DNA from 2 places in the Shewanella sp. SP2S2-4 genome. Region 2 is predicted to be linked to the other one. Evidence: riboswitches for the same ligand, from Rfam matches in the RefSeq annotation. Region 2 holds a riboswitch; the other holds the start of a gene.
What was found. A riboswitch is a leader RNA that binds a small molecule or an ion and turns the genes downstream of it on or off. The one in region 2 is predicted to bind cobalamin.
Positions count from the first base shown of each region.

Region 1: another riboswitch for cobalamin. It lies ahead of Q4Q54_RS01495 (TonB-dependent receptor); the one in region 2 lies ahead of Q4Q54_RS06710 (ABC transporter ATP-binding protein).

Region 1 covers NZ_JAUOER010000001.1:329,251-341,728, forward strand. The annotation lists gene queG (tRNA epoxyqueuosine(34) reductase QueG) at 1-853, shown strand, start outside; gene metE (5-methyltetrahydropteroyltriglutamate--homocysteine S-methyltransferase) at 1,079-3,349, opposite strand; gene Q4Q54_RS01480 (LysR family transcriptional regulator) at 3,550-4,455, shown strand; gene Q4Q54_RS01485 (HDOD domain-containing protein) at 4,557-5,285, opposite strand; gene Q4Q54_RS01490 (hypothetical protein) at 5,964-7,178, shown strand; gene Q4Q54_RS01495 (TonB-dependent receptor) at 7,238-9,199, opposite strand; cobalamin riboswitch at 9,308-9,541, opposite strand; gene Q4Q54_RS01500 (hypothetical protein) at 9,678-10,346, opposite strand; gene Q4Q54_RS01505 (hypothetical protein) at 10,551-11,993, opposite strand; gene rihA (pyrimidine-specific ribonucleoside hydrolase RihA) at 12,228-12,478, shown strand, end outside.
Region 2 covers NZ_JAUOER010000006.1:14,766-27,243, reverse strand. The annotation lists gene Q4Q54_RS06740 (thrombospondin type 3 repeat-containing protein) at 1-420, shown strand, start outside; gene Q4Q54_RS06735 (hypothetical protein) at 671-1,093, shown strand; gene Q4Q54_RS06730 (AAA family ATPase) at 1,167-3,101, shown strand; gene Q4Q54_RS06725 (hypothetical protein) at 3,133-3,564, shown strand; gene metH (methionine synthase) at 4,422-8,156, opposite strand; gene Q4Q54_RS06715 (histidine phosphatase family protein) at 8,636-9,367, shown strand; cobalamin riboswitch at 9,571-9,737, shown strand; gene Q4Q54_RS06710 (ABC transporter ATP-binding protein) at 9,837-10,730, shown strand; gene Q4Q54_RS06705 (FecCD family ABC transporter permease) at 10,699-11,856, shown strand; gene cobT (nicotinate-nucleotide--dimethylbenzimidazole phosphoribosyltransferase) at 12,022-12,478, shown strand, end outside.

The DNA of each region.
Region 1 (12,478 bases), on a different contig from region 2:
CCGCGACTATCACAAGTTGATCCGCGCTCGGCTTAAAAAACTGGGAGATCAAATCAGTGCAGAGTTAGTTGCGCTCGGTTTCGATGCCGCCGATTTCCGTCCCTTCGTCGACTCAGCGCCAGTACTCGAGCGCCCATTAGCCGAAAAAGCCGGTATAGGTTGGACAGGTAAACACTCACTCATACTCAACCATGAGGCGGGTAGTTGGTTCTTTTTAGGTGAGCTACTGATCAATTTGCCTCTGCCTGTGGATATTCCAATCCAAGAAGGCTGTAACAGTTGCGTCGCCTGCATCACCTCCTGCCCAACAGGTGCAATCGTAGAACCTTATGTGGTCGATGGCAGACGCTGTATTTCCTATCTCACCATCGAGCTGCAAGGCGCTATTCCTGAAGAATTTAGGCCACTTATGGGCAATCGCATCTATGGCTGCGATGATTGTCAGCTCGTGTGCCCCATCAATCGCCAAGCGCCACTCACAGCCGAAACCGACTTCCATATTCGTCCCCAGTTAAAACAGCCCGACCTTCTCAGCCTTTTTGCTTGGAGCGAGGCCGAATTTCTAAAGCAAACCGAAGGCAGCGCCATTCGCCGAATTGGTCATAAACGCTGGCTACGTAATATCGCAGTCGCGCTGGGTAACGCCCCCGCAAGCCCAAGCATTATTGCCGCACTTAACGCCCGCAATGACAGTGACGATATCGATGAGATAGTGCGTGAACATATCGAATGGGCGCTCAATGCTCAGCAATCGCGCCTTGCCGACACCGCCGCAACTGAACAACAAAAAGCACGCCGCAAGACTGAACGCATGGTGCGTATCATCAAAAAAGGCTTACCACGAGATGCTTAACATCTAACAAGGTTATCAATAGCTTACTACTGGTTAATTAGCCTAAACTAAGAATCGTTATTCGCTCTGTACGTCTATTGAACCTTGATATTAAACATTGCCAATAGACAGTGGCGCTTCCCTTATTCGCAGCGAATAAAAGACACCGGAGGCATAAACATCCGGTGTCTTTTTACTGAGTAAGCTCAATAAGTTCAGTTAAAAACTCTCACTCGAGCAGTGATATTAGCCAAGACGACGACGCAGTACGCGGGTTGCATCAACCATGTTTTTCAATGCAGGTTCGACTTCATCCCAAGTTCGGGTTTTTAGGCCACAATCTGGGTTGACCCATAATTGACGCACGGGGACTTTCTGCGCGGCTTTCTCGATTAACTGCACCATGGCCTCCACACTTGGAATGTTTGGTGAGTGGATGTCATACACACCGGGGCCGATTTCATTGGGATATTCAAAATCTTCAAAGGCGTTGAGTAACTCCATCCGCGAACGCGACGTCTCGATTGTGATCACATCTGCATCCATGGCAGCAATCGCGGCAATCGTGTCGTTAAACTCGCTGTAACACATGTGGGTGTGGATTTGAGTCTCATCAGTCACGCCAGCAGCGCTGAGTTTAAAGGCATTCACCGCCCAATCTAAATAGGTTTGCCACTTACTTTGTTTCAATGGCAAACCTTCACGGAAGGCAGGTTCATCAATTTGAATAATGCCAATCCCCGCATTTTGTAAATCGACCACTTCATCACGAATCGCCAGCGCCAGTTGTGTCGCAATCGCATCGCGGCTGATATCTTCACGGGCGAATGACCAATGCAGAATTGTCACAGGCCCCGTCAACATGCCTTTTACGGGCTTGTCGGTAAGACTCTGGGCAAACTCAGCCCACTCGACTGTCATAGCTTTTGGACGACTCACATCGCCGTAAATCAAGGGTGGCTTAACACAACGTGAGCCATAACTTTGTACCCAGCCATTTTTACTAAAACCAACGCCAGCTAACTGCTCGCCAAAGTATTCCACCATGTCGTTACGTTCGGCTTCACCGTGCACGAGTACGTCGATACCCAGTTTTAGTTGGCGTTCGATAGTATCGCGGGTCACTTGCTGTAACTGCTCAGTATACTGAGCATCACTTATCTCGCCCTTACGCCAGCGGCTGCGTAATCCTCGAATAGCGGGTGTTTGCGGGAACGAACCTATGGTCGTAGTGGGTAACAGGGGTAAACGGTATTTTTGCTGCTGCACGCTTTGGCGTACGCTGAAATCACTGACACGCTCGTAATCCGCAGTGGTTAATGCCGCAACACGCTCAATCACTTGCTTATCCGCAGCCTGTGCTTTGGCTTGACGACGAGCGATACAAAAAGCACTGATTTTTTGTGCTTCATCCGAATTAGGCGCCAACAATAATTGGCGAATTTTGCTCAATTCCAACAGTTTCTGCTTAGCAAAGGCTAACTGCTTACGCAGCACAGGTAATAGTTTGACTTCAACATCTAAATCGACTGGGCTGTGCAGCAATGAACATGATGTGCCAATCCACAGACGATCGCCTAAATCACGCGCCACAGCGCCAATACGCTCGGCAATCAAATCGATATCCGCCGCCCACACGTTACGGCCATTAACCACACCCGCCGACAAAATTTGCTCACTGCGCAACGCATTTGCAAACACAACCAGTTGTTCTGGCGCCGTAACTAAATCCAAGTGCAAACCAGCAACAGGCAAGGCAGATACGAGGGCTTGATGATGCGCAATACCGCCATAATAACTCGCTAAGAGAACCTTAACGTTAGCAGTGCTTAATGCTTGATAAGTCTTAGTCATCGCCGCTTGCCAATGCAGGTCTAATTCTAATGCCAGCACAGGCTCATCTAACTGTACCCATTCCACACCTTGGGCGGCGAAACGCGCCAGAATATCAGCATAAGCCGTTAATAAATTCGGTAATAAACTTAACTTATCGAACTCTTGGCCGACGGTTTTAGCAAGGTATAAGTAACTGACTGGACCGAGTAGAACAGGTTTGGCTTTATAGCCTAGCGCTTGCGCTTCGCTGACTTCATCAAAAAACTGCTCGTAAGCAATCGAAAACTCTTGGTTTTGCGTCAGCTCTGGCACCAAATAATGATAATTAGTATTGAAATACTTGGTCATTTCAGAGGCTGGCGCATCTTGGCCTGTCGGCGCTCTGCCGCGGGCAACACGGAATAAGGTATCGAGATCGATAGCGCCTTCGCCGCGGTGGCGATCAGGGATGGCATTCAAGGTCGCACTCAGGGTTAATACTTGATCGTAAAAGGCAAAATCCCCCACGGGTACTTGCTCGATGCCCGCTGCGGTTTGCCACTGCCAATGGGTACGGCGCAGTTCACTCGCTACTTCACATAATTCGGCTTGAGTACTCTCACCACGCCAGTATTTTTCTAAAGCAAATTTCAATTCACGTCGACGCCCGATACGGGGAAACCCAAGACTATTTAATTGCATACCCTATCTTCCTTTATTTGAGATAAGCCAAATTCGGCACTTGCACCCACCAGATTGTGTTCTCTTGGCACTTTTCAGCATTTCCGCCTTGATAAATAACAATGGGCGTCTGGACGTCTAGACGTTTATTGTGTTAGTCTCTATTCCAGCAACCGAATTGATTTCAAGCACAACATGAGCGAATTTCACCTGGAGTGAACATGATCGAACTAAGACATCTGCGAACCTTAATGGCCCTGAAGGAAAGTGGCAGTTTGGCGGGCGCAGCCAAAAAACGTTTTGTCACTCAATCCGCACTCTCCCACCAAATTAAGGAGTTGGAGCAAAGGATTAACTCGCCTATTTTTGTGCGTAAGAGTAAGCCGCTGTCATTCACCCAAGAAGGTGCACGCCTGCTTCATCTCGCGGAAGAGATTTTGCCTAAGGTGTTAGAAACCGAGACAGATCTTAAGAATGGCCTTGAAACCGAAACCAATCAGTTGCGGGTAGGCATTGAGTGCCACAGCTGTTTTCGCTGGTTAATGCCTGTGATGGAGCAATTTAGACAAGACTATCCCCAAGCCGAGTTAGACTTGTCGAGCCGTCACTTGTTCGACTCACTCAATGCCTTGGAAATGGGTGAACTGGATATAGTGCTGACCTCAGATCCTGTGCCTGGGCATTCACTTGCTTATCAGCATTTGTTTGATTTTGAAGTAAAGTTAGTAGTTGCTAAGGATCATCCTTTAGCGAAAGAAGCCTATGTCACCCCTAAGCAATTAGCACACTTGCCTATTATCAGTTATCCCGTACCACTGACGCGTTTAGACATCTATCGCCACTTTTTAGAGCCCGCAGGCATAGAAGCGGGTGAGCAGAAAACCTGTGATTTAACCATGATGTTACTGCAACGCATCGCCTGTAAAGACGGTATAGCCGCGCTGCCAAATTGGTCGATAAATGAAGGGCATGGCCTAAGCCTTACCACAGTGAAGCTCGGGCAAGAAGGCTTGAAACGCCCTTTGTTTGGCGCCTATCGCCGCCATAGCGCCAACTCAGCCTTGATCCAAAATTGGTTACAACTGGTGGCGAGTGAAGGTTTATCCCGCCAGCAGAAGACAAATTAACACAGGTGAAACCTAACAAAAAAGCCTGCGAATGCAGGCTTTTTTTATTGAATTAAATAGTTATTTTATTCGTTCAAACCGTTATTTGTCGCATCTAAATATTACAGCGGATTCATCAATAGACCACGCATAGACAATACGCGGCGCAGGATTAAACCAGGGGAATTCGAATTACGGGTCTGACGCAAATTATGGGCAATCATAAACTCTTGACGCAAGTCCTGATCGAGATCTAACGCTTCGAATGATTCTATCGTCAATGTCTGCTGTTGATTATCAATCAATGACTTAATTACGCTTAAAGGGAATGATTGTTCGGCATTAGCATTTAAATACGCAAAGGCCGTGAGCGCGATAATTTGGCCGAACACACTGAACAGGGCCAAGGTTTGCACTTCATCAGCATCAACCTCGACGCCTTCCATATCCGCTAAACTGTCCACCGCATCCGTTGCAATATCTTCAGTCAACTTCCAATAACCTTGGACCAACTTTTTATAGGGCTGTGGCAGCTCATCGAGACGCTCTTGCAGATAAAACGTAAAGGCATAGCGATAGATATTCACTTGACCTAAGCGGACTAAAGCTTCTTTCAAGGAGCGAGTCTTAGGGTTAATCACCCCTGATGCCTGTGCGGAATTGCTGCGCATTAGCATGTGCGCCGCCAATGCGGGGTCACTCGAGATGATGTCGATCACGTTACGAATGTCGCCTTCAGCAAGGATCGCTTTTTTGAGTGGAATTAAAATCCCTCGGCGGCCAATCACTTGCTCTTCATTCGCTATAATAGCTCTAACTTGAGTAAAAACCTGTTGCTCAAGATCAGTCATAAGACACTTTGCACCTGTTTATTAACAATAAGATGATTCGGTTACTCTTCACATCATACCCAAAATTTAAAGAATTTCAGTACTAAGTCGCACAATAGCCTAACGAAAAGAATAAAAAATGACTACCTTATATGTAACATCAAATGGTGAAGCAAATAAGGTGCTGGAGGTGGAGATATAATCCCATGTTTTAAAACAATTTTAACATTTCCATTCTTCAAGTCGTCACGAGCCTGTCCGTCTAATAATTTATCTCTATTTCTACAACGAGGGTAAGCGACACCCATTCGCATTTCATTGCAATATGCCTCTCACTTACAATGACCAATTCAACATCAGTGTTGAAGCATAGCATTCCCGCTACATAGTCGACTTTTAGCTCATTACTACTCATCACTCTAGTGCCACAGTTTTCAGCAACAATTGTTCTGTAATGAGCATCATTTAGTATCATGGTCATGAGAATCTTGCCAATATAAGATGACTCAATCAAAGGATACAATTGAGCCTCAAACTGATATCAAAGTGGAAATGTCTTTATTTGGAATTGGCAAACAAACAATCCATTTGAAAAGAAAAATCAACTTAAGTATCATGGCCCAAACGTAGAGTTTTTTGCTCAAAGCACTGAAATAGTAAGCTGTTTTGACTGTTTCAGATAAAATATCGGAGAGAAACGTGAGATACAGTAAATTTACCATTGCTTTGTTGTGCTTGTGTGCAAGTAACTCGTACGCCTTAGAGTTGATAACTGCAACTGAAAACCAATCAGTAAACCAAATCGAACAAAAGTTTGATATTGATAACTTGTTAATATCTATTAATGACCGCTTATCTAATCATAAGAAAAGTGAATATGATTATGAATCACTATTAACAAACATCAAAAACGAGAAAGAGCATTATAACAAGGCAATATTGGCATTACCCAATGCCATTTTAACAGAAAGTGACCCGAGTAATTACTTCAAAGAAATCGAAACCTTAGTAAAGAACATTGATTCACTTGAAAAGAAATCGGTCGAAGACGAAGTTAAAAACAAAGAAAACTATCAAGATATATTAAAACAGTACGAAATTGTTAATAGTCAACGAACTCAAAGAAGCGCACAACTTTTTGCATTAAAAAAAGAAATAGTTAATCGTATTGTTGCTGAGTTATCCAGTGCTGATAGTGTTAAGTCAATTGACCTAGAAAGCTCTATGACTTGTTCTAAATTTCAATCTATAAATGATTGTTTAAAAGATACCGAAAAGTATACAGTTAAAAATACGATTAATTCAGATCCATTCCTTAGCGATAAAAGTGTACTACTATCATACAAGGTTATTGATGCTAGTATGAATATGAATGGAGAACTGCATTATAGAGTTAACATGACGTTTAAGCCGTCATATAACAACAAAATAGAATCATTACTCAATGAAAAACTGGGCCTTAAGTCCACAGTGATTACCCTAACGAGCAACGTTGATGCAGACTGGTATGTCGATGGTGCAAAGGTTGGTACAGGTAAGAAAATTTATCCCGAAGTTACCTTAGGTAAGCATGGTATTGTCGCATCATACAAAACCATGAAAAAATCAACCATTGAAACAGTAGAAACCAATGCTATTTTTAACTATAAATTTGGCAAGATAGAAGACAAACCCGCTACTGACAATGAAGAGATTAAAAGTATAGCGAATAAGTCAGCTGCAGAGGAGACCAAGTCTAAACAGACTAAGCCTAAATTAACTATGTATGCAAAAAAAGAAGACAACACATCGAAAGAAGTTAATAATAAAAATGAGATGTCTGCCGATAATAATGATAAAAATAGCTATGAATATTATCTTGGTATTAAACCGCTAAATAAAGAAGAACAAGATAAACAATTTAAGAATAGATAATAGCAAAAGCAGCCTTTATATTCATTTAAAGGCTGCAAAATAGCTTATATAATCAGATATTAAAAACGATAACCAAGGGTTAAACGAATATCACGGCCTCGACCAGAGTAATAACTATCCCCCCAAAGGCCACCGTAATAACCTGCGCTAACATAGTCTTTATCGAATAGGTTATCGATACGCAGACTGGCAAGCCAAGCATCACGATTGTAGTTCAAGGCTAAATTACCAAGCACGTAACTAGATAACTTATCGCCTTCGTTACCGTTATTGCCTTCAATAAAACGATCACCCGTGTAGATAGCTTCGGCAAACACCTGGAAATGCTCAGCAAAATCCATGCTGACATAACCGCGCCCCGTGTGTTTTGCCACCCAAGATAGCTCTTTGCCATCATTGATACCGTCAGTAAATTCAGCATCGATATAGTTATACTCTAGCCCGAGCTGCAGCGCTTTAGTCACTTGCCAATCCCAATCGGCACTGGCGCCATAACGACGAGAAGCGTCAGCATTGACGTTCGCACCTTGGAAATCTCCTTTTGGAGGTGTCTCTGCGCTAGGATCGAACACGATTTCATCCTCTAAATCGAGGCGATACAGGTTCACTCGCAGGGTTTGGCTGGCAAGCGTCCAATCCCAACCCGCCTCATAGGAGCGGCCCGTCTGCGGCTTTAAGCCAAACACATCTTTAGGGGTATAAGCTTGCTCATCCACTTTGGCAAAACGGAAGTTTTCATCGCCACGCAGATAGAATCTGTGCTCCATACTAGGACGGTAGTTTAGGCCAAACTCAAATGCTGTCGCATCTTCATCTAAATCGATACCATTAGGATAAACTTTGCGATCGACTAACTCGTCGGTCACCCGCGCATATCGCCCACCCACAACATAACTTAGGGTATGGCTTAATGGAACAGTGGCTTGTAAGTAAGCACTTTGTGTTTGCTGCACATTACTGCGCGCCATAGTGTCAAAATCAGCCTTACCACGGCTGATGTCTAAACCTGTGACTAGGTTTAGCTCACCTTGACGGGTACTGTAGTTCGCTAACGCTTTAGGACTAAACATCAACAGTGAGCGCGTGTTATGGCTGTTCGCCCCCCAATTAAAAGAAGACACTAAGGTATCGCTATAATCTAAATCCGCTGCTAAAGCCCAATTTTGATTAAGCTGATGCTGATAACCCGTGCGCGCCGCAGTGGTCATCTCATGGACATATTCGCTGCTCTTGAAAGATTGGCGTGGGTCTTTATTGAACTGTTCTTCTGTCAATGAGCCCGGATTTTCACGGTCATCGTCGTAGTAGCTAGTTTCAACAAAGAAGGAGTCTGTGGCCGTTTTATATTGAATGCGGCCAAGAATAGAGCCGGTTTCGTTAGCATTATGTTTGCGATAGTTGTCACCTTGGTTATAGCTACCAGTGAAAAAGTAACGCCAATCCTTGTTGATCGCGCCAGACACATCACCACGACCTTCATAGGTATCAAAGCTGCCGCCGGATAACTGCACGCTACCACCAGTATTTTCAGGAGATTTAGTGACAATATTGATCACGCCGCCTACCGCTTGATCGCCATAGAGCACACCCGCACTACCCGATAAAATTTCGATGCGCTCGACTTGGTTAAGCGGTATGGCATTAAGACTAGGAGCAGCGATATCGATATTATTGAGGCGACGACCATCAAGTAAAATCAGCGTGTTATTCACAGCAGTGCTGGCACTAAAGCCACGCATCGCAAAACTAGTACCGATGTTATTATCTGAAATTTGAATACCGCTTTGACCGCGTAAAACTTCAGTCACACTAGTGGCACCGCTCATTTCAATCGCCGCAGCGTCAATCACATTCACATTCGCGGCAATATTTAACGGGGTATTGTCAGAGCGGCCGATCACGACAAGATGCTCGTCGACTTTCGCTGTGCTGGTAGCGTCAGCCGCCATAGCGGGCGCGATAACGGAAAAACTGCAAAGGCTACCGATCAGCAGCGCGATTTTTGTTGGATTTGTTCCCATTTTACCTTTAACTCCTGCAAGGAAAACGGGGCATTAGCGCCACGATACTGTTCATTCAGTAAAAGATACTGACAGTGACTATCGCATTTTGAGATCTGCCCACCGAAATCTCAAAAACACCTTTAGGGCCGGTCTCCGGACTTAGGCTATGTTAATCCGTAAAAATAGAATTAACGCGAGACTGACCTTTAACATTCTGACTATCGGGTTCTGTCTTGAACACACCAATCAAACGCGGTCTTCTCTCACCTTTTACCGTTGCGGGGGCAGTGCCAGAATTTCACTGGCTTCCCGATTATCTCGCGGCTTTCGCACGCAAGCACCTCAGAAGGTTGACTAAAAATTTGATTCATAGGGCACAGCCATCAATAAAACAGCGATACTCCCTTAAGGCTCAGCACATTATAGAGCCTGAGCGCGCGCATTATAGACGTCTATACGGATGAAAGTCCATCAAACTCAAGCGAACGTCTACGTTCTACTTCAAGGAGAATGGGACTAAAGCGGAGATAAAATCTTGGCTATTATCTGCCTGCAATGGTGGTTTATCGGCAGAAAAAACGGCACCTCGCATCGACTTATGCAGTAGATACAAATCTTTATTGCCACTGACAACCGTATAGTAGCCAATTTCCCCTTGAGGAGTTGAAGCATAGGCTTTGGGATTCACTTGCGTGACATTGTGGATATTGGGCATGGCTGTGCAGCCTAAAATAGCCTTAAATCCCTCATGTCCATCAACTTCAGTGTCGCCGAGCTTCTGGTACACCACTTCGCCGTCACAGGTCGATTTATAGGTCTCGGCCATCGCATCTAAAAAACGCTCAGGGCTAATACTCTCGGCCATATCCTTAAAGCCCTGCACGCAAAATAGTGCACTCCACTGGGTTAATGCTTCCTGCTCAGGCACATATTCTGCCATAAACATGCCAGCTTGCTCCTCATGATAAGCCTGCTTCCAGCCCGCAGGCAGATTGAACCCTAATTGCTGACCAAATACCGGCAATACATGGGTATGAGCTGCGCCGCTTTCGCTCCGAGCTATATCTAATGTGGCTTGAACTGGCTCTGAGCCAATTAAGCTGCAGAGTAATAACACACTGGCACCTTGAAACAATCCAATAGGTGAACACAATGCTAATTTCATACTTATCATCCTTGTATCGCACTTATAATTAATACGACATCATGAAATTGAACAGAAAACACCCAGCATTCTAACGAAGAACCTTCGCTGAAAACAGTCAAAAAGTTATATTAACTGCCACTTTAAAAGAAATAATCACTATCACGACTTGAATAACAGGGAAATATCCCGTTTATCAGCACAATAGCGGCAAAGAGGTTAGTGCTATTCACTAAACAACCACATTTTCACTTCAGGTTTAGGCCTTTCCTGACTCAGAATCACCTGCCGTTGCTCTGGCGTTTCGCATTGGGCAACAGGGGTAAAATCCAGCGGCTTTATCACCAACGAATCGGCAGGCGGTACCGGAGATTTAGCGAACATCTCGTTATTCATCGACCAAGAGACCCATTCCCCCTTTTCACTGATCCCGACATACCCCTCACCCGCCCTCGCTAACCAAGTTAATCGTGGAATACGCGCTATGAGCTTCTCAACATTGTCTAGGTTAGCCCTATAACCTACTGGCACGACTTTGCCGTCAGGACGGGTAAATACAAATGATGCCGAACCTGGGGTGATCTTGCTTCCCTCCTGCCAATACCGATTGAGGATATCTTGAGCATAGTGAAAACCATATAGATAGGCGTAGTCACTATCATCGACAAGGATTTGCGGTACGGCATTGTCACGCAGCAACAAAAATCCTGTGCCAACACTGACAATACTGTTCACGCCTTTAATATCCGTTTGTTTGAGCCAATCGATACCACAGTTCGTTTCATTGCCCCAAAAGTGCGCCTCACCCGTTGGACTTAAGATTGCAAAAGCACAGCTATTTGACGTAATACTCGCGACATCCTGTAGCGCACTGCGAATAGGGTAAATATCGCTACTCTGCCCCCAAGTCACGACACTGCCATCCTTTTTCAAAGCGGCATAGGTCCCTTGGGTATACTCAACACGCACAACATCCATTAACTGCGGCAGCAGCTTTTTCATATTGGTTGAACGTTCAACTTGCCCCCAAATCACAGTGCTGCCGTCTTTCTTAAGTGCCGTAAAACTTCGTCCTTCGGCAAAGATATCAACTATATCCACCAGTTTATCCTGCACATGCTGGCTATTGCCGCCTTCGGGCCCATAACCCCAAGTGTGCACTTTTCCACTGGCATCGAGTGCGGCTACCGCCTCACGGTTAGCATAGAGTTTAGTGATGTTTGTCATACGGCTTTGCAGGGCTTTGTCGAGGCTCAGTTTCCCTGCACGTCCCCAGTACACCACAGTGCCATCTTCACGCAGGGCGGCAAAACCTTCCTTTACAGGCACGACTTGTTTAACGTGTTTAAGCTCCGCAGCAACTTCGCGGCTATCGCCGCCGCTAAAACTATTTCCCCAAGTGATCACATCGCCATTTGGGGTGAGGGCAGCCACTGCCATATCATTTACTATCACGGAACTTACTGCCGGTAAATCACAGGGAATATGGCGATACTGCGGACTCGGTTTTTCCTTAAATAGGATGAGTTTACCGTTATCGAACTGCAGCAATGACTCGTTATTGCTTTCAATAATGGCCATAGGTTGAGGATCGCTACAGCCAGAGATCTGCATGGCAACCATGCCCGCGAGTAAAGCCTTAGGCCAAGTGATTCGATGAGTGAGCATTACTTATTTCCTTGTATTTGCTTGGATATGTCATTCAATGTTGTGCAGCCGACAGAGCGAGAATGGATTAACCTAACATCGCCTAATGTCAAAAATGGGCAGAATTCTAGCAGCTTGTTGATAAAAAGACGAAAATGCTCACAGTTTACTCTGCAAGTGCCCTCCACAGGCTAGCGCCTAACTTATGGCATGCTATTCTAAGCATCCAGTACCGCTGTTTAAAGGAGTAACAGTATGACTCGTCACATCATTCTTGATTGCGATCCCGGCCATGACGATGCTATCGCGCTGATCTTAGCCTTAGCTCACCCAGACCTCGTTCCCCTTGCCGTCACGACTAGCGCTGGCAATCAAACCCCAGATAAAACCCTCAACAACGCCCTGCGGATCTTAACCCTGTTAAACCGTGGTGATATCCCAGTCGCGGGCGGTGCCACTAAACCGCTAACACGTGAACTGATTATCGCCGACAATGTTCACGGCGA
Region 2 (12,478 bases):
TTTTTGGGTTTGGAATCTGTGGTGAAGCTTATTTATCATGGGGTTGATGAGCCATATTATAAAATATCAATCGATAACAATATCGTTTCAAAATCTAGATCGTTAATTGATAATGCTTCGTATGCTAGTACTTTGTATAGTTTTACTCCAGAATCTAGCATTAGCTTGAATAACAATTTAGTCAATGAAGTTAAGAGCTTGTATATAGATATGCAGGATAAACAAGTTGAGGTGAATACTCTTTTTGCTGATCCTTTGCTTGATAGTAATGGATATCCTTTTAGTAACTCACCAGCAATCGATGCAGGTGCGCCCTTGAAAGTAGATGTCGATCTATATGGTGTAGCAAGACCAATTGACGGTGATAATAATGGAACAAAAGTTATTGATATTGGTGCAATAGAGTTTAGATTAAACTGATTGTGCTACATTATTTAATCATTAAAGCTCTAATTGTTAAACAATGGGAGTAAGTTTGCTAAATAGGTACATATAGCTATTTAGCCGCTGGGATGTAAGCACCGGAATGGGAGGTCAGTATTACTATGACCTTCCCATTTTTCACAACGTCACTGGTGCAACAATGCCAATTTGGGTGTAGCCCTTAGCATTTATGTTCTCTGATTAAAAAATAACAATTCAGAATAGTAATGGACTTTGGAAGTTAGGGATGAAATCAGTTTTACAAATTACTTTAGGGATATTGTTAGCAGGCTTAGTCACTTTGTTAGTGCGAATTGGCTATTTGAGTTATGTCGAATACCGCCTGACACAAGGGCTTAATGAGTTTGCTATGCAACAAAAGCAAACGGAACTAGCTCGCCAGCAGGCAGCGAAAGATCGCCAGCTTGCTGAGTATCAGATTCAGCAAGAGTTACAACAAAATGCGGCTGAAAAATCCAGACTAGCCAAGCAAAACGAGGCCGCGCGACTACGTAAAGCCGAAGCATGGCGCAAGTATTATCTAGTCCCCGAAGACTGTAAAAACTTTAAGTCCGACGAACACATGGTCAACTGCATCAACCACAAAGCTGATGCAAAAGCAGAATTTGATAGGGCGTATGATTCAGGAGAATTAGTACTGCCACAATAAAGTTATATACACTAAATGAGCAGTTGATTTTGGCGGGTTTAATTCTGCTTACTATTTTAAAAAAGGGGTTACTTTGATATTTTCAATTTTTTTACGGAATTTTAAAATATATCGAGGTTGGAATTACGTCCCTATTTCAACTGGTGATTACTTTACTGCATTTATCGGCGATAATGGAGTTGGTAAAAGCTCTATATTAGAGGCTTTAGATACTTTCTTTAATAGACCAATGTCAGAGTGGAATTATAACCACTCTATTCTTAAAAGTGGGTTTGATAGAGAGCCAAACATTTGTCCTATCTTCATTGTTGAAAAGGCTAAGATAAATAAAAACAGAAACGTTTATAAGTACTTATCAACAATTAGCGATATAATGTGGCAAATTGAAGAAGGTGATGCGCACAATACCCATAAGCACATTGTTGCTCAATTAGTTAAGCAGATTAATGCCTTGAAATTACATAATTCAAGGTGTGATGATGAGTATTTTTTATTTCCTTGTGGATTTAAAAAGATATCTAGTAGTAATACTGAGCTTACATTAGGTGTTTTTGACTCGATACAATCATTCTCAGATGATTTGTTTAATGAACATAATGTTGATTTAAGCTCTGTTTTGGATGAGATTTACTCTTACGTAAAGGATGAATTTGAGTATATTTATACACCGTCAGAAATAGATTATGATACTTATACAAAAATAGAAGGGAAAACTATTCAATCTTTAATGGGGACTTCTGTTGATTTAATAATTAAAGATTGCATTGATGAAGGAGTTATTAAAGATATAAACAGTGGCTTAGATGAGTTCCTTAGAAAAGTAGAGGTCTATTTAGAAAAGTATGAATATAAAAAACCTGCTAAAATGCAGACTTTATTCAATTTGACTCATCTAACATCAAAAATAATCGAGACATATTTTGAGTCAAAAGTTCTAAATTTAAGGTCTAACTCTGAACTTACTCCGATATATAATTTTAGTTCAGGCGAGAAACGCAAAGCAATTATTGATTTAGCTAGAGCATTTATTTTAAATTCAGGAAGAGATTTACACAATAAAACGGTTGTTATTGCTATGGATGAGCCAGAGGTATCTCTTCATACTTCAGCTTGTTTTGAGCAGTTTGAAAAATTAGAGGAAATATCAAAAAATCGAGTGCAAACACTTATCTCAACTCATTGGTACGGATTTTTCCCATCAGTATCGTCTGGTAATGCTGTTTATATTGCGGACTCGGAAGATAATAGAGTTTCTTTTTTGATTAATTTATCAAGATTCAGAGAGGATGTCAGATTAATACGTAATGAAACTCAAGGAAAAATGCCGAGTAATATTGAGCTTAAAAGTGTTAATGACTTTGTTCAGTCTGTTATATCGTCAATTACTCGTAGTAATAAACGATGGATTATCTGTGAAGGCGCTTCAGATAAAATATATTTAAATCACTTCTTGGAAGGTGAAGGTTTTAACATTCTTTCTGTTGGGGGAAGTAAGTATGTTAAGAAAGTTTATGAATATATATATTTGGCACTAGAGGATGAACGAAGCGATATTAATGGTAAAGTTTACTTTCTTCTTGATACAGATAAAAAATTCGAGGGTTATTCTTCAAAAGATTCGATGAAGAATCTTAGATTGAGGAGAATGCAAATAAACAGTGTGAGCAAAGCTGTTGAGCTTTTAAAAGCATCTGATAATTCCCATTTTCCACCTACAGAAATTGAAAATGTTTTAAATTCAGAAATATTTAAAGAAGTGTTGGAATATTACTGCTCTACAGGTCACAAAGGGCTTCTTGAAAATGTTGTTGATAGTTGCATTGGCTTTGAAAATGAACTTGTTTCTGGAATTGCATTTGACTTTAGAATCTCTGAATTAGCTTCTCTAGATGAATTTTTCGATCAGATTGGAATGAAGGTTAAATTCGCAAAAAAATACTGCGAATTAGATGTACATCGTAAAGTCCCTAATTGGGTCAATGATATGAAAGACTTTTTTTTGGATTGACATCTTACCGGAATTTTAAATTGGAGGTAAATTGAAGTTTTTAGTGATTATCTTCGGCATAGCTGTGTCGATATTTATGCATGGAAGTGGGTTGTCTGTCGATAGCAAATGGTGGTGGGATTTACTGTTATCTTTCAATGTAAAAGCATTAAGTGAAAACTTGGGGATGGTTGTATTTTGCTTTTGGATACATCTTCCACTGATGATCATATTTTCTTTAGCATGTGCTTTGATTATTAATCGAGTTGGGTATCCAAGGTATTTTATTTACTCTGTGTTAGGTACTTCATTTTTTACATTTGTTGTGCTGCCATCACTGCCTGTTTTCGATGTGTTATTAGCTGGCGGGATGAGTCCATTACGTTTTATCGATATCTTTGTAAAAACACTCATGTTTCTGACCTTGTTCTTTGTTTTTAATATACTTGTGAAAAAGTATAAGAGATTGAATTTATTTGATTAACTTCACTTTCAAGACGTTTCGCTGACTGTGTTTATTGATTTATTTTAGGGATGATTTAAGAGTTTTTTATGAAAAAAATTAGTTTTTTGGGTATGAGCATAGTGCTTGCTTTGACACTTGTTATCGGCCTTGCTGTTGATTTTTTGGTTGAATTTAAGTCTGAATCGATTTTTATGCAGATGAATATTTTTAGCTTCAAGTTATTATTTTCGTTACTTAGCATGCTCTGTGTGTATATTGCTATTGCAGTCACTTTTAATTTGAAACTGTTACCTATGCTTATAGGTAAAGATTATCCGTCAAATTACTTTAAATGGTCTAAATTTCGACTTATAGAAGTTTTCTTTTTATTTAACTTATGGGCTATGTGTCATCTTCAATATTTCACTGTCGTAATAGTTAATTTAGCTTTGGTTGAGTTGATACACTTATATTTAGTTTATAAAAGTATCAATGATAAGCTCGAGTCTACTATATAAATTGGTAAGTTGAGGACAATAAGGCGTGTGTAGTTGGCATAACTCTTTCAATGCGAAAAGTTAACTCTAATGCCACAGAAGTTCACCGATCCCCTGCGAAGTTGCTGAAGAGCGTTGAAGAAAATAGCGTGACGCAGACAGGACGTCTGCGTAGCTTTCGGGGGGAAGGGACGCCCCATCGGAAGCGTTAGCGATTTTCGAATAAGCACGAAGCCAGTCACTAATGCATGTAACTTCGCTAGGGGCGTCTTGGAGAATCCAAGGAGGATAGGACGAGCAGTCCTCCTTGGTCGGGTGTGGGGTGAAGCCCCACGACTTTAACGCTTAATTCAAACGAAGTTTGAAAGTTTAAGCCCTGCGGGTGATTGCAGATCCCAATCACTCGGGATCATAATCCAACACTGGCGCCAGCCACTTCTCCGTTTCCGCAATGCTCATCCCTTTACGCTTGGCATAATCTTCCACTTGATCGCGGCCTATGTTACTCACGCCAAAGTAGCGCGATTTCGGGTGGGCGAAATACCAGCCCGATACTGCCGCTGTGGGGAACATGGCGTAGCTTTCGGTGATGTTCAAGTCGATAGTTTCATCGGGCTTGAGCAAGTCCCATAACAAGCCTTTTTCTGTGTGATCTGGGCAAGCTGGGTAACCGGGTGCGGGGCGTATGCCTTTGTATTTCTCGCGGATTAAGGCTTCGTTGCTTAACTGCTCGTCGGCCGCATAACCCCAAAACTCTTTACGTACCCGTTCGTGCATCCGCTCGGCAAAGGCTTCGGCCAAACGGTCGGCTAAGCATTTGAGCATGATGGCGTTGTAGTCGTCGTGGTTGGCTTCAAAACGCGCCACATGTTCGTCTATGCCGTGGCCTGTGGTTACCGCAAAGCCGCCCATGTAATCGGCGACGCCAGAGTCTTTTGGTGCAACAAAGTCAGATAGACAGAAGTTATCGTTGCCGACACGCTCAAGCTGCATCCGCAGGTGATGTGTGGTCATTTCAACTGTGGTGCGCGACTCATCGGTATACAGCTCAATGTCGTCGTAATTGACGGTATTGGCAGGGAATAAGCCAATAACCGCTTTCGCCGTGAGCCACTTTTCTTCGATGATTTGCTTGAGCATGGTCTGACCATCGGCGAACAGCTTTTGCGCTTCTTCACCGACCACTTTATCGGTGAGGATTTCGGGGTAATGCCCGTGCAATTCCCACGAGCGGAAAAACGGTGTCCAGTCGATACGCTCAACTAAATCTTCTAACGGATAATTATCAAATACTTGGCGCCCGAGCACGTTTGGCGTGAATGGGGTGTAGTTGGCCCAATCGTGTTGGCAGCGGTTATCACGGGCCGCTTCGAGTGACACTATCTCTTTGCGCTTGGCTTGGGACAAACGCTTGGTGCGCATGTCGTCGTATTCGGCATAGGTTTCGTCTATGGTCGCTTGGCGAGTCTCGTTGTTGATGAGTTTACTCACCATAGGCACGGCGCGGGACGCATCGGCGATGTAAATGGCGCCATGGGGATAATGGGGCGCAATTTTTACCGCTGTGTGGATTTTCGAGCAAGTGGCGCCGCCGATAATCGCCGGAATGGTTAAGCCTTCGCGGTGGAAAGTTTTCACATTATGCACCATCTCATCCAGACTCGGCGTGATAAGGCCCGACATGCCGATGATATCGATATTGTGTTCTTTCACTGCGTCGAGAATTCGCTCCACCGACACCATCACACCTAAATCGAATACCTCAAAACCGTTACAGGCGAGCACCACGCCGACAATATTTTTGCCGATATCATGCACGTCGCCTTTTACCGTCACCATCAAAATCTTGCCGTTAGATTGGCCTTCGACCTTTTCCAGCTCGATATAGGGGTTTAAGTAAGCCACGGCTTTTTTCATCACCCGCGCCGATTTCACCACCTGCGGCAGGAACATCTTGCCCGAGCCGAACAAGTCACCGACCACGTTCATGCCGTCCATCAAGGCGCCTTCAATCACATCCAGTGGACGTTTCGCTTCTTGGCGCGCCGCTTCGGTATCTTCATCGATAAATTCGGTAATGCCTTTCACTAGCGCATGGGATAAGCGTTGGCTCACCGGCCAGCTGCGCCATTCTAAATCTTCTTTTTTACCCACCTGTGCGCCATCACCGCGGAATTTCTCCGCGATTTCAAGTAACTGCTCGGTATTGCTTGAGCCTTCGACTGGGCAGGGCAAGTTAAGCACCACGTTTTCGACCCGTACTTTAAGCTCAGGATCGATATCGTCGTAAATGGCTAACTGGCCCGCGTTGACAATGCCCATGTCCATGCCGACTTTGATGGCATGGTACAGGAATACGGCGTGAATCGCTTCGCGCACTGGGTTATTACCGCGGAACGAGAACGACACATTCGATACGCCGCCCGAAATCATTGCGTGGGGCAGGGTGGCTTTAATCGCTTTAATGGCATCAATAAAATCGACGGCATAGTTGTCGTGTTCATCGATACCCGTGGCGATGGCAAAAATGTTCGGGTCGAAGATGATGTCTTCTGGCGGAAAGCCGACCTTATCGACCAGAACCCGATAGGCGCGGGTACAGATTTCGATTTTACGTGCCTTAGTATCGGCCTGACCTTGCTCATCGAACGCCATGATAATGGCCGCCGCGCCGTAGCGTTTCACCAGTGTTGCTTGCTCAATAAACTTGGCTTCGCCTTCTTTAAGGGAAATCGAGTTAACTATGCCCTTGCCTTGAATGCATTTGAGGCCAGCTTCGATCACTTCCCACTTAGAGGAGTCGATCATAATCGGCACGCGGCTGATGTCGGGCTCTGAGGCAATCAAGTTTAAAAACTTGTGCATGATCTCGGCGCCATCGAGCATGCCTTCGTCCATGTTGATGTCGATGATCTGCGCGCCGCTTTCGACTTGCTCGCGGGCCACATCGAGCGCTTGCTCAAACTTACCGTCTTTGATCAGCTTTAAAAATTTGGCCGAACCTGTGACGTTGGTGCGCTCACCCACGTTAACGAACAAGGATTGGGCATCGATAGTCAGTGGTTCCAAACCGGCTAAGCGGCAGGCTACGGGGATATTGGGCAAGACGCGCGGGTTATGTCTGTCGACCGCTTCGCGAATAACGCGGATATGTTCAGGCGTACTACCACAGCAACCACCGATAATATTGAGCATGCCTTCGCGCGCCCAATCTTCAATCACGTTCGCCATGTCCTCTGGGGTTTCATCATAGCCGCCAAACTCGTTCGGCAGGCCCGCGTTCGGATGCGCCGACACATAACATTCGGCTATACGGGATAATTCTTCGACGTACGGGCGCAGCTCTTTTGGCCCGAGTGCACAGTTAAGACCGATAGATAACGGCTTGATATGGCGCAGGGAATTATAAAAAGCTTCGGTGGTTTGGCCGGTAAGGGTGCGGCCTGAGGCATCGGTAATGGTGCCCGAAATCATGATCGGTAATCTGTCTTTAGAATGCTGACCAAATAAGTCATCAAATACCGATTCAATCGCAAACAGTGCGGCCTTGGCGTTTAAGGTATCAAATATGGTCTCGACCATAATGATATCCGCGCCGCCTTCAATCAGCGCCTTAGTGGATTCTCGGTAAGCGCTCACTAACTCATCGAAGCTGACATTGCGATAGCCAGGGTCGTTCACATCGGGGCTGATCGAACACGTACGGTTAGTGGGGCCTAACACACCAGCGACGTAACGTGGAATGCCTGTGGCAGCAAACACTTCATCACAGGCTTCACGGGCAAGACGGGCACCGGCTAAGTTAATTTCGGCGGACAACGACTGCATGTCATAGTCGGCCATGGCGATAGTCGTAGCATTAAAGGTGTTGGTTTCAATGATGTCGGCACCGGCGTTTAAGTAGTCGGTGTGAATTTTTTTGATGATGTGGGGTTGCGACAATACCAATAAATCGTTGTTGCCTTTGACGTCAGTGTGCCAATCTTTAAAGCGTTCGCCGCGATAATCCTCTTCTTCGAGCTTGTGGTCTTGGATCATAGTGCCCATGGCACCGTCTAAGATTAGAATGCGCTCAGCAAGCTGTTTACGAATGTCTGCCAATATCTGGCCGGCTTTGGTAGAGGGTATCGTCATAAATAATTACCTTAAATACAGCTAAGTTAAGTCCAAGCATCGACCCTTGTTATGCTAAGTGCAGGGTAAAGCGTGTTGTGCAGTCCAGATATCGGCTCTCGTTATCGACCTTAGTGAGTGATCTAAATTAGCTAACTTATTTAGCGAACTTAGATCACTAACTTAGTTAGGCTAAGTGCATTCCATTCTGCTCGGTCGATATTTGACTACTCGTTTTAGTTATTCATTGTTAGAGTTTAGTTTTGGACATTTAAACGTATAGACGTCCATAATACGCGACTTATGATTGTCAGGGCAAGGTCAAAATTGACTGACGACAATTGAGTCCTATCAGCACTTTTCACCCAGTTTAACGGCTCGTTTTTTAGGGCTAGTTGTAGAGCTAGTTGTTGGGCTAAGGCGTAATTGAGTATATAGGACGACGGGTCTAATGTGGGCTTTCAACAAAATGTGCCACGAGTGATAGACATAGGAATACGATGAAACAAGTTCGATTGTTATTGTTACGCCACGGCGAGTGTGAAGGCGGCGCCATTTTACGCGGCCGTGTGGATGTGCCTTTAAGCGAACAGGGTTGGCAGCAAATGTCGGCAGCGGTTGAGGCGCAGGCAAGTACCTGTAGCGCGATTTACAGTTCGACTTCACGCCGCTGCGGCGAATTTGCCCAAGCCTTTGCCGCCGAGCTGCATTCGACGGCGGCGTTGGTATCAGAGTCAAGGCCATTGCAGGCGCAGTTTTTGTCGGGTTTACAGGAAATTGATTTTGGCGATTGGGACGGTTGTCGACTCGATGAGCTGTATCAGCAAGAGGGCGAACGTTTAGCGGCCTATTGGCAAAACCCTTGGCAAACACCGCCGCCCAATGGGGAAACTATGGCAAGCTTCGAGTCGCGGGTGAATGGCGCAATTGACCAGATACTCGCCGCCGAGTTTAAACGGTTGATTATCGACTCAGATAACGCCGAGCAGGTTACGGGCGCTAGCGTGGGTAAGGGCTTGAGTACGGGGGAGCTGGCTGCCAAGGTATGGGTCGTGACCCACGGCGGGGTGATCCGTCACCTAATGGCGCGCGCCCTTGGGGTTGAACGGGCAGTGGGATTTTACAGTCAACTCGATTTACCCGTGGCGGCCGTGGTGAGCATTACTGTGCTGCAGGATGAGCACGGCGTTTGTTACTGGCGTTTAGATTGGCCGAGCGGGCGCTGCGAGTGATCCGCGTTGCCCTAAGGTGAAGATTTTTCTTGTCTTACCAGCGTGATTGTCGATTGCCTATTAAGGTAAATATAGGATAATGCTTTTTCCTGACGTCCCCGACGCACACGGTCTTGCAAGGCTGGTGGCAGTGTATCGGATGACGTCACAGAAATAGGTGTTGGGAGTTTTGAGTGGTGCGAGGGTGTTCTGTGGCAACTATTGCCGAGACACGCTGCAAAGGCTTGAAATCAATCTCAACATAATAGGGAATCGGGGAGCTGCTTGTCAGTCAGCCCGAACTGTGCCCGCAACTGTGAGTGACTTTTTATATTGTTTTCAATACAAAAAGTGACGAGTCAGGAGACCTGCCTATTTCTGTTATCGCTGCGTGCAGCCTTAGTTCTCGAGCGGGTGACTCGAGGGAGCCGATGACAATGTGCACAACCTTTTTTAATTCAGGTTTGGACTCGCTAGGAGCACCACTTTGGTGAAACTCTCTGCCATCCAAACGAGCCATGCTTTGAATGACAGCGACACTCGCCCGTCAGCGAGCCAGACGGTCGCGCTCGATGTCAGCCAGTTAAGCTGGTGCATCGATGGCAAAACCATTCTTTCCAATATTAACTTTGCGCTGCCAACGGGGCAGATGTTGGGTTTGATTGGCCCTAACGGTGCGGGTAAGTCTAGCTTGCTACGCTGTTTGTATCGGTTTGTTCGCCCGACTCAGGGCAAAATTACCCTGTTTGATCAAGATATAGAGCGTTTATCACCCAAGGCGTTTGCTTGCCGTGTCGCTGTAGTGCAACAAGACACGCCGCACTATTTTGACCTAACCACAGAGCAATTGGTCAGCATGGGCTTAACGCCGCATAAGGGCATGTTCGATACCAATTCGAGTTGTGATGGCGAACGCATCGCCAAGGCATTAGAGAAAGTCGGCCTGAGTCATAAGATGCATCAACAGTACGAGCACTTATCCGGCGGTGAAAAGCAGCGTGCCTTGATCGCCCGTGCCATAGTGCAGCAGCCGCAACTGCTGATCCTCGACGAGCCTACCAATCACCTCGATGTGCGTTATCAAATCCAAATCCTCGAATTAGTGCGTAGCCTTGGCATCAGCGTGATTGCCTCTATTCACGATCTTAATTTAGCCAGCGCTCTGTGCGACAGTTTGTTGTTGATCCATAACGGTGAAGTCAGCGCTTTGGGCACACCAACAGAGGTATTAACCGAGGCGCGAATTGGCGATGTGTTCGGCGTGTGCGCTCAGGTGTCGACCCATCCACAACATAAAAAGCCCTTAATCAGCTACTTCTATGGCTACCATGATTCGACGCACAACATGGCTGATGCTTTGGCTGAGCGAGGCGAGGGCGGATGATTCAGGGAGTAAACAGCATTTCATCTCACATTTGGGGCGTATCGTGACACCTTTGACGAGACAACAACTGATGCTGGTCGCATTAGGCATAATCACTTTGATAACCCCCATTGCCGCCACGAGTTTTGGCGCGGCGAACATCAGCTTTATGGATGTTATCCAAGTGTTTATCAATAAAATGGCCAGCCTCACTCAAGCCAATGGCATGACGGAGCGCATCGTGATGGAGCTCAGACTGCCGCGTATTTTGCTGGCCTTTGTGGCGGGTGCGGGTTTGTCCTTGGCGGGTAGTGTGCTGCAAACCGTGACCCGCAATCCGCTGGCCGACCCTTATCTGTTTGGCATTAGCTCTGGCGCGTCCTTTGGCGCCGTGGTGATGTTGACGTTATTCACGGGCTCTGGATTTTTTGAAAATGCGGGCATGGCGGCGAACTCGGGGATTTTTAGTGGCTCGGGCGCCTTGTCGGGTTTGCTTTGGTTTAGCTTGCCCTTCGGCGCTTTTATTGGCGCCAGTTTGTCGGTACTGATAGTGCTGGCCTTGTCTGGCCTTGGGCTCAATAGCCAAGTGGAGCGCATGTTGCTCTCAGGCGTGGCGACCTCCTTTATGTTCGGCGCGCTAACGAGTCTGCTGCTGTATTTCGCCAGTCCGCAGGCGACGGCTTCTGTTTTGTTTTGGAGTTTAGGCAGTTTTGCCAAGGCCAGTTGGTCCTTATTAGTGCTGCCGACACTGGTGATTGGCGCGAGTTTGTTCATTATTTTAGGCATGAAACGGCAGATCATGGCGTTGCAAGCGGGGGATGAAACGGCGCATACCTTAGGGGTGAATGTGCCTAAGTTGCGACTCAATATGTTGCTGCTCTGCTCCTTGATTACCGCGATTTTGGTCGCCACCTGCGGCGGGATTGGCTTTGTCGGTTTGATGATCCCCCACACAGTGCGCATGCTGTTTCCCGGTCGTCAGCCGATTCTATTAACGGCGCTGGTGGGCGGATTATTTATGGTGTGGATTGATGTGCTGGCGCGCTGTTTGTTGGGCAATCAAGAGTTGCCTGTGGGCATTATCACAGCGGCCATAGGTAGCATGTTCTTTTTGCTGATTTTGCGTAAACGCAGAGTCATGGCGTAAGCACTTAGTCAGAACGTAATCCTAGAGTCATCTAGCAAGCGCAGACTGGCGAGATAATCAGCATTTTTGTTGATATCTGCCCCGCGATTGGAAATGCAAAATTGGACATGTTAGTCATAGACGCAGGATGCGTTGTGGTTATTTAAGATAATAAGTGGAGTGTGGATGTCTCAGTCAGCCGTGTCTTTTCAAATCAGCCCTGTGAGTAAAACGCAGGATCCATTGATCCAGCAGAAAATTGATCTTAAGACTAAGCCGCCCGGCGCCTTAGGTCAGCTCGAATCCTTAGCCTTACAGATTGCCCGCGTGCAAGCGACTGATTCACAACAAACGGATCAGCCACAAAATACTGTGCTCAAAATAGTCCAGCCAACCATGTTAGTGTTTGCGGGTGATCATGGTATTGCCGCAGAAGGCGTGTCGATTGCCCCTAGCGAAGTGACGCGCCAAATGGTGCAAAACTTTGCCCATGGCGGCGCGGCGATTAACGTTTTTTGTCGGCAGGTGGGCTTTACGCTCGAAGTGATCGATTGCGGTATTTTAACGCCAGTCGAAGGGGTTGAAGGCATTATCGATCAGCGTCTTGGCGCGGGCACAGGGGCGATTCATTTAGAGCCCGCGA